One region of the Rahnella sp. EDr1-12 genome, then DNA from elsewhere that is predicted to be linked to it. Evidence: predicted binding sites of a transcription regulator. Region 1 holds the regulator's gene; each other region holds the start of a gene.
What was found. The regulator Fur, encoded in region 1, represses iron uptake genes when iron is present. The targets are predictions, from matches to a motif close to ATAATAATGAGAACNACTATCAA.
Positions count from the first base shown of each region.

Region 2: a site for Fur is predicted at 1,722-1,744, ahead of ftnA (non-heme ferritin). Genes of this name have one in related genera too.
Region 3: a site for Fur is predicted at 1,399-1,421, ahead of ACO0U8_RS12645 (Nramp family divalent metal transporter). Genes of this name have one in related genera too.

Region 1 covers NZ_JBLZNY010000001.1:1,057,664-1,060,946, forward strand. The annotation lists gene ACO0U8_RS05015 (methyl-accepting chemotaxis protein) at 1-501, opposite strand, end outside; gene fldA (flavodoxin FldA) at 920-1,447, shown strand; gene fur (ferric iron uptake transcriptional regulator) at 1,762-2,217, shown strand; gene chiQ (ChiQ/YbfN family lipoprotein) at 2,355-2,696, opposite strand; gene chiP (chitoporin ChiP) at 2,710-3,283, opposite strand, start outside.
Region 2 covers NZ_JBLZNY010000001.1:669,671-672,953, reverse strand. The annotation lists gene pip (prolyl aminopeptidase) at 282-1,238, shown strand; gene ACO0U8_RS03085 (DNA polymerase III subunit theta) at 1,271-1,501, opposite strand; gene ftnA (non-heme ferritin) at 1,908-2,414, shown strand; gene copC (copper homeostasis periplasmic binding protein CopC) at 2,551-2,937, shown strand; gene copD (copper homeostasis membrane protein CopD) at 2,941-3,283, shown strand, end outside.
Region 3 covers NZ_JBLZNY010000002.1:721,854-725,136, reverse strand. The annotation lists gene ACO0U8_RS12650 (NupC/NupG family nucleoside CNT transporter) at 1-1,053, opposite strand, end outside; gene ACO0U8_RS12645 (Nramp family divalent metal transporter) at 1,463-2,692, shown strand; gene ACO0U8_RS12640 (DUF2502 domain-containing protein) at 2,763-3,188, opposite strand.

The DNA of each region.
Region 1 (3,283 bases):
TTGCATGGCAGCCCCGAAATCACGGCTTAACGCCGGAACGCCAGACTGCGCCAGCTGATTGTACGCATCGATATTTTTGCTGCTGGCCGCCTCAAATAACGGCTTCACGCCCTGCGTTATCAGACTTTCCCAACTGGTGAGTAATTCCTGAACCGCTGAATCTTCCAGCCCCGGATGCGGGGCCGCTTTGAAATCCGCCTGCGCCTGCGTCAGGGCTTCAAGGGATTGTTTTGCGGTATCAAAAATTTCCGGCCCTTTGGTCGGATCGGCCTGAAGCTGCGACACCGCACGGCTTAAGCGGGTTACGGTACGAAAATACTGATCATTTCCTTTGCTGATCAGCGCCATATTGTTGACGAGCTCAGAACTGTTGCGGGTGTTTTGCGTCAGCGTATTCAGTGAGTTGACGGTGTAAAGGGATACACCCGCCCACATAACGCAGAAAACGCCAAGAATGGTTAATAACGCGGCCCTGATGGTGATATTTTTTAAAAACTGCACGATATGCCTCTCTCGAAACATGACTGTTTCTGGTCTGAGGATTGAGGGGGATGCGGAGAATCAAGACAAGTAACCATCAGGCAAGTGCCCCAGGACATGTTTGAACACCTCTCCGGGCATCGATTTCTTTATTATGTTGAGATTGCTCTCGCATCATCTATCGGCGGGACGTGCTTAAAATTTAGTATTGTTAAGATATATTTCTTCACTTTGCTTTTAACCCCGTCAATTTTGAGGATTTTATCTGGATTAAAAGCACACGAAGGCGATACCACTTAAAAAGATTGCCCGATAAACTTATTCGTCAGTTAAGAAGGCGAGCAGAAGCATATTCTCCGCCTCACGAGTTTGCTATTATCAGCACTATTATTGCCTGCAATGTAGGGCTTATCATTGAGAACAAGAGGTTAGACATCTTATGGCCGTAGTAGGAATCTTCTTTGGATCCGATACAGGTAACACCGAAAACATCGCAAAAATGATCCAGAAACAACTGGGTAAAGATGTTGCAGAGGTGCATGACATTGCGAAGAGCAGCAAAGAGGATCTGGAAAAATTCGATATTTTGCTGATCGGTATTCCAACCTGGTATTACGGTGAAGCTCAGTGTGACTGGGACGACTTCTTCCCAAGCCTGGAAGAGATAGATTTCGAAGGTAAGCTGGTTGCGCTGTTTGGTTGCGGCGATCAGGAAGACTACGCAGAATATTTCTGTGATGCGCTGGGCACCGTGCGCGACATCATTGAGCCACGCGGCGCGGTGATTGTGGGTCACTGGCCAACCGAAGGCTATCACTTCGAAGCATCCAAAGGTCTGGCAGATGATAAACATTTCATCGGACTGGCTATTGATGAAGACCGTCAGCCGGAATTAACCAATGAGCGCGTTGACGCCTGGGTTAAGCAAATTACTGAAGAATTGAGCCTTTCAGAAATTATTGGCTAAAAACCCTGTTGGCCCTGAGGATTTATTCTACAATTGAAGGGCCAAACTATTACTGAAATTAACAATTTAGCCACAACAAAATTGTTACTTTCGGTGGTATCAAGGTACACTGAGTTCATCTGTTTTTTCTATCGATCAAGTCGTTGCATTGTCTTATGTGACTGGCATTTAGTGATCTTTATTAACAGGCTATCGTTTAGGGGATCGGCACACTTCCGTTAAAAGAAGGATCCTAATCGAAGAATTTTGTGCCGCTGATGCCACAGGCTCCATGCCTCAACTTGATTAGCACATAGTAACAGGACTGAATCCGCATGACTGACAACAACACCGCACTGAAGAAAGCCGGCTTAAAAGTCACGCTTCCGCGCCTTAAAATCCTGGAAGTGTTGCAAGCGCCGGAAGGTCATCACGTTAGTGCGGAAGATCTGTACAAACAATTGATTGATATGGGTGAAGAGATTGGTCTGGCGACGGTTTACCGCGTTCTGAACCAGTTTGATGACGCCGGTATCGTGACCCGCCATAACTTCGAAGGCGGCAAGTCCGTGTTCGAACTGACTCAGCAACACCATCACGATCACCTGATTTGCTTAGATTGTGGCCGTGTTATTGAATTCCGTGACGAATACATTGAAGGTCGTCAGCGCGAAATTGCTAAAAAACACGGTATCAAACTGACCAACCACAGCCTGTACCTGTACGGCCACTGTGAAGCAGGCGACTGCCGCGAAGATGACTCTTTGCACAATGATAAACCTGCGCAGTAATCTGCCGGGCTCGTTGATATCGACCAAAATTAACCGCTGAAAAGCGGTTTTTTTATGCCCGTTTATCAGCGATGACAGACATAAAAAACCCCGGCAAGCCGGGGTTTTCTGTCTCACCTTCAGGTGATTGATGAGGTCTACTGCACCGGCACGGGTGAGTTATTGGCTTTAATTTCCTTCCAGATTTTTCCACAATCGGCGGCGTAAGCCTGCCCGTCACCGGTTTTGCGTGCCGTCAGGCAGCGCTGGTAATCCAGCACGCGTACCGTTTCCTGTTGTGCAAACTGCTGGTGAGCTTTCTCTTCCTTCAGAACGTTAAGAACCGCCTGGCAGGATGCAAGTTTGTCCGGCGAACCTTCGGCAGTGTTGATGCAGGCGCTGTAAGCCTTACGCAGTCTGGCATCTTCAGCCTGCCCTGACGTCTGGGAACAACCGGCCAGCAATAAAGACGTGGTCACGATCAGCAGTAATTTATTCATCGACATAGTGACCTCAGAAAATAGTGAATGGAGCGATAACGATAAATTTCACATCTTTTTCATCCTGGAAGATGTTGCCGTAACCACCGCCCCAGCTCGGAATATCTGAATGGTTGTCATACTGGGTGTAATGCAATTTAAACAACGTGCCTTTGGCGCGCCCTTCCTGAAGGGTGTAAAGCGCATCCAGACTCCACGCACTTTCTTTCAGACGCTGGCTTTGGTCATAAGCCGCATTGGTGCTTGGCTTGGCATCCCATGCATAAACATAAGAACCGCCGACCGCGAAGCCCGGCAGATCCCATTTCGCCAGATCATATAAAACTCCGGCATATACCGCTTTTTCGCCGTTGGCGTTGAAGTCTGAACGGTTATCCCACCACACATCGAGACGACCATTGGACGAGGAATACGTTGGGGTCATACGCTGAAGGAAGTAGCCCTGATTCCCCTCCGCCTTGACCATCGTCCCTTCCAGACGCCAGTCAAACTGGCCGGTGGTGTAACCGAACGTCAGAGCCTGCAACCATGCCAGCCCGTCGTACAAACTGTTAGGATCGTTTTTATCACTGATGCGGTCTTCTGCA
Region 2 (3,283 bases), 390 kb from region 1:
CTCATGATTGCCTCTCTTTAAAGCTGGTGGATTGGGTTGCCCGTCTATTTAGTGCCAAATTGGCTCAGGTTGCAAGTCCCTTCTTGTTTCTGACAGGACTTTACAGTCATGTCTTCCGGTTCATCACCGGGAGTTCCTGATGAAATTGCGTGATAAGTATGCGAACAGCATACAAAAATTCGATTTTGATGCAGAACAACTTGTCGTTGGCTGGCCGATGCGCTGTTATTGAGTTGTAAAAACATCTATCAATACTCTGGCCAAATAGAACAGGAAATGTCATGCCAAAATTAAAAGGGTTATATCCTCCGTGTGAGGCTTATGCCAGCGGCTTGCTCGATACCGGCGATGGTCACAAGGTTTACTGGGAGCGCAGCGGAAACCCGAACGGCAAGCCGGCTGTCTTTATTCACGGCGGGCCGGGCGGCGGCTGTTCATCGGTACATCGCCAGCTGTTTGATCCCAATGATTATGACGTCATGCTGTTTGATCAGCGTGGCTGCGGGCGCTCCACACCCCATGCGAGCCTCGACAACAACACCACATGGCATCTGGTTGAAGATATTGAGCGTCTGCGCAAGCTGGCGGGCGTGGAAAAATGGCTGGTCTTCGGTGGCTCATGGGGTTCCACGTTGGCACTGGCTTACGCCCAGACCCATCCCGAACACGTCAGTGAAATGGTGTTGCGCGGTATTTTCACCATGCGCAAACAGGAGCTGACCTGGTATTACCAGGATGGTGCGTCGCGCTTCTTCCCTGAAAAATGGCAGCGTATCCTCTCTATTTTATCCGAGGAAGAACGCAAGGATGTTATCGCCGCTTATCACGCACGCCTGACATCCAGCGATCGCGCAGTGCAGCTCGAGGCTGCAAAAATCTGGAGCTTGTGGGAAGGGGAGACGGTCACGCTTCTGCCTGCGGAAGGTTCGGCGTCATTTGGTGAGGATAACTTTGCGCTGGCTTTCGCCCGCATCGAGAACCATTACTTCACGCATCTTGGCTTTTTAGACAGTGATGACCAGTTGATACGTAACGTTGAGCGTATCCGGCATATCCCGGCGGTGATCGTGCATGGTCGCTATGATATGGCCTGTCAGGTGCAAAACGCATGGGACCTGGCGAAAGCCTGGCCGGAAGCTGAACTTCATATTATCGAGGGGGCAGGGCACTCATTTGATGAGCCTGGGATCCTCGATCAGCTGATTCGTACCAACCAGCAATTCGCCACCCGCCGGTAATCGCTTTCCCCTCCCGTTTGCCTAAAGCTGCGTTACTTTTGCTTCGGTTCATAAGGTAAACGGGAGAATTTATGGGATTCGCCGCGATAATGCATCACACGCTCACGAAAGTAGGTGCGCAGATGTTCAGGCTGTTGCCGTTCTACCATTTCGGCCACAACGGGCATGTTGTAACGCTCTTTGAAAGCGACCGCTGAAGCCGCCAGATCGATGTTAATCCGATCCATCTCATCTTTACTGATTTCTGCCAGATTGATACTCATTGCAACCTCCCGTGCATCTCATTTGCGCGCATTGTACCCGAGCACAACGCCGGGGTGAACGTCGTTGGCTCACTTTTATGTTCCGCTCAAAAACCCATTTTCGTTAAATGCAATTTAAGTAAATAAGAACTATTCAGGTTGTGGAAGTGATAATTATATTCATCAACATGCTTTTAATTAATTTCGCGAATAGGAATGATTCTTTTTAATATACATTTAGATGTTAATGGTTATCATTATTGGATATTTACGATAAAAATAAATCCATATATATCAATGAATTATTTTTAAATGTTGCCTGTATGGATAATAATGTGAATTGGCTGTTCTTATTTTGTATTGATACGGGCATAATGCGGGTAAATAAACACATCCGCCTGCCTTAATTATTTTATGGAGCCGCATCATGCTTAAAAAAGAAATGATCGATCAGCTTAATGAACAGCTGAACCTTGAATTTTATTCAGCCAATTTATATTTGCAGATGAGTGCATGGTGCAGTGACAAAGGCTACGAAGGCGCGGCAGCGTTTCTGAAAAAGCACTCGATGGAAGAAATGGATCACATGCACCGCCTGTTCAAATATGTCAGTGATACAGGTGCATTGCCGCTGCTGGGCGCTATCGCCGCACCGCCGGTCAGCTTCGAATCCCTGTCTGATCTGTTCATGCAGACCTATGAGCATGAGCAACTGATTACACAAAAAATCAACGAACTGGCCGATCTGGCGATGACGCTGAAAGACTATTCTTCCTTCCACTTCCTGCAATGGTATGTGGCAGAGCAGCATGAAGAAGAAACCTTGTTCAAATCTGTTCTCGATAAACTGGCTCTGGTCAGCAACACCGGCAACGGCTTGTTCTTTGTCGATAAAGATCTTAAAACCATGGCGGCACAAGCCCCGGCCGTATAAACCCGGTTTGTGATGCTCATAAAACGCAGAATGCTCCGGCTTCTGCGTTTTTTTATGCATTTATGACAAACGTTTTACATGGGATTGCGATAAAGTGGCGGCGTTATAAATTCATCATTACGCAAGCCAAGGAACTATCGTGTTGAAAAAAACCTCCTCTCTTTGCCGTGCCATGGCAGTCTCAGCCGTATTGCTGAGCGGATTTATCTCACAGCAAGCCCTCGCGCATGCACATCTTAAAACCCAAACTCCCGCTGCGAACGCCGTTCTGAGTGCCAGCCCGACCGAACTCTCCCTTGGGTTCAGTGAAGGTATCGAACCGAACTTCAGCAAAATCACCCTGGCAGACGCCGCCAAAAAAGCCGTTAAAACTGGCGCGATGACACTGGCTGCCAATGACAATACCCAGGCGGTCGTTCCTCTGCCAGAGGCGTTGACATCCGGCAAATATACGGTGTCGTGGAACGTGGTGTCAGTTGACGGTCATAAAACCCACGGTAACTACAGTTTTACCGTTAAATAAGTTATGAGTCTGACTGCACTGTTCGTCCTGTGCCGGTTTGCCCACTTTGCGTCGCTGATGCAAATTTTCGGGTTGAGTGTGTTTTGCTCCCTGCTGGCGCCTGCTGGTTTTTCGGGGATGTTACTGCAAAGAAATCAGACCCTGATGATGTGGTCCGGCGTGGTCGCCGCGATCACGTCTGTCGGAATGTTGGCGATTCAGGCTGCGCTGATGGGCAATGGCTGGAGTGACGGCCTGAACCTGAATGTCTGGTTGCTGGTGCTGACCACCACTTTTGGCGAAGTATGGCGCTGGCACTTGTTGCTGACTGCCGCGCTGCTGCTGGTGTTACTGATGGACTGGCTTC
Region 3 (3,283 bases), on a different contig from region 1:
ACCAATCGAGGAGAAGTTAGCGAAGGACACCAGGAACACGGACAGGATACCGACGCTGCGTGGTGACAATTCAGCCGCCACTTTCTGCAGATCCAGCATCGCCACGAACTCGTTGGAAACCAGTTTGGTTGCCATCATGCTGCCCACCTGCAAGGCTTCGTGGCTTGGAACGCCCATCATCCATGCAAACGGATAGAAGACATAACCCAGCACGCCCTGGAAGGTGATACCGAATACCACGTCGAACAGCGCATTCAGGCAGGAAATCAGTGCGATGAAACCAATCAACATGGCTGCAACGATGATCGCCACTTTGAAGCCGGCGAGGATATATTCACCCAGCATTTCAAAGAAGCTCTGACCCTGGTGCGTGTTACCGATCTGCAGGTCTTCTTCCGAATCAACTCTGTAAGGGTTGATAAGAGACAGTACGATAAAGGTACTGAACATGTTGAGCACCAGCGCAGCCACGACGAAACGCGGTTCCAGCATGGTCATATACGCACCCACAATCGACATAGAAACAGTCGACATTGCCGTAGCGGCCATGGTGTACATACGTTTTTCAGACATCTTGCCCAGAATATCTTTATACGCGATAAAGTTTTCTGACTGACCCAAAATCAGGGAACTGATGGCGTTGAAAGATTCCAGTTTTCCCATGCCATTAATTTTCGACAGTACCGTACCGATGATACGGATGACGAAAGGCAGTACGCGAATGTGTTGCAAAATACCGATCAGTGCGGAAATAAACACGATCGGACACAAGACTTTCAAGAAGAAGAACGCTAATCCCTTATCGCTCATGCCCCCAAATACGAAGCCGGTTCCTTCCGCAGCGAATCCTAATAATTTCTCAAACATATCTGAGAAGCCTTTCACAAAACCTAAACCAATAGATGAGTTCAGGAAGAAATAGGCTAAAAGGACTTCGATCACTAACAGCTGAACGATGAAACGCAAACGGATGCTTTTACGATCACGGCTCACCAGTAAAGCGAGTACTGCGACAACGGCCAACGCTAATACAAAGTGCAAAATGTTAGACATGGGTGCTCCAAATTAGAGGCAGGCTATATTTCGACGGACATTCTATGTAACGCGTACATTTAAAACGTGAAGTCGCTTGCAAATATAGAAATTGCAGACATGAATTGCAACAAATCCCATTCCACCACACAAAAAATCAAGATGTTAAGAAAAATAGGCACAATTTGCTTTCTTGTGCTAGCTTTATCATGTGCCGTAATGCGTTCTAAATCTGGTCAAACAGCCTCTGTTTTAGGAAAGCGCGCGCGCCCGGATTGAGAAAGCCGGGCGGGCGAATAACCACTCAGTTATCACGTCGTCGCTTACTGCCTATCAGAATCATCGCTCAAATTTTTCTAAATGCACTTGATAATCATTATCATTTAGACGATATTTGTGTAAGCGTAATAATTGTAGGGGTTAATCCATTATGTTTAACAGCCGGACCGAATCTTCAGGCCGCGCATCCAGAAAGATGAAATTTTCGCTGATGGGACCGGCCTTTATTGCCGCCATCGGTTACATCGATCCGGGTAACTTTGCGACAAACATCCAGGCCGGGGCTTCTTACGGTTATCAGCTGCTGTGGGTCGTGGTCTGGGCTAACGTCATGGCGATGTTGATCCAGCTTCTTTCTGCCAAACTGGGTATCGCCACCGGCAAAAACCTGGCTGAACATATCCGCGATCGTTTTCCCCGTCCGGCTGTCTGGGCTTACTGGGTGCAGGCTGAAATTATCGCCATGGCGACCGATCTGGCGGAATTCATCGGCGCGGCGATCGGTTTCAAATTACTGCTCGGCGTGTCGCTGTTGCAGGGCGCGGTGCTTACCGGTATTGCCACCTTTATTATCCTCGGTCTGCAAAAGCGTGGACAAAAACCGCTTGAGCTGGTGATTGCCGGTTTGCTGCTGTTTGTGGCTGCGGCGTATATCGTCGAACTCTTCTTCTCGCAGCCCAGCATGCTGGCGCTCGGCAAAGGGATGCTGATCCCTTCTCTGCCCACCAGTGATTCTGTTTATCTGGCTGCCGGTGTGCTCGGCGCGACCATCATGCCGCACGTCATATATTTACACTCCTCACTGACCCAGCGGGCCGGTAAGGCATCGAAAGAACAGCGTTACTCTGCTACTAAGCTGGATGTCGGGATCGCCATGACCATCGCCGGTTTTGTGAATCTGGCGATGATGGCGACCGCCGCTGCCGCGTTCCACTTCAGCGGTCACAGCGGTATCAGCGAGCTGGATCAGGCTTATCTGACACTGCAACCGTTACTCGGCCATGCCGCCGCTACCACTTTTGGCCTGAGTCTGGTGGCTGCCGGTTTGTCTTCAACGGTAGTGGGTACCCTGGCGGGGCAGGTGGTGATGCAGGGCTTCGTGAAGTTCTACATTCCGATCTGGGTGCGTCGCGTGGTCACCATGATGCCTTCCTTTATTGTGATCCTGATGGGGCTGGATGCGACGCGCATTCTGGTGATGAGCCAGGTCTTGCTGAGTTTCGGGATTGCGCTGGCGCTGTTGCCGCTGCTGGCGTTTACCGGTAACCGCCATCTGATGGGTGAGATGACCAACACCAAAACCGTGCAGTGGGCAGGGCGGGTGATCGTCCTGATTGTTGTCAGCCTGAATCTCTATCTGCTGTTCGGCATGCTGAAATAATCACTGCATCGCTGCAAAAAAAACGGGACAGCGCAAACTGTCCCGTTTTTTTATCTGTGATCTTCGCGGATTAATGGCGGTGATCGCCATGACCCCGGTGGTCACCGTGTCCGCGGTCCGGGCCGCGACCTCTGTCATGACCATGACCCCTATCCGGCCCGCGGCCAGGATGATCATAATGCGGACGCCCGTAATAGCGCGGCGGAGGCGGACGATGATGAGAGCGGTTATCCCACCAGCCGCGATCGCGCCAGCGGCCGCCATCCCAGTAATAGCCGCGATGGCTGCGTTCACCGTAGTAACGCCCGCGGTGATTGTTCCACCAGCCCGCATCACGCCAGTCATACCCATCCCAGTAATAACCACGACGGTCGCGGTCACCGATATTGATTGAAAGCCCAGGCGTGCTCAGGCTAAAGCTGCTGGCCTGCACAGCGGGCGCTGCGGCAGGAAGCAATGCGAACAATAATGTACCGAACAGTAAAGGCTTAATCATGATGCCCCCAGATTCCTTATAATTTATGCTGACAGTTATAAGGTGAAGGCACCCGCTATTCTATGGGGGCAATCCTGTTTTGATTGATTTACCCA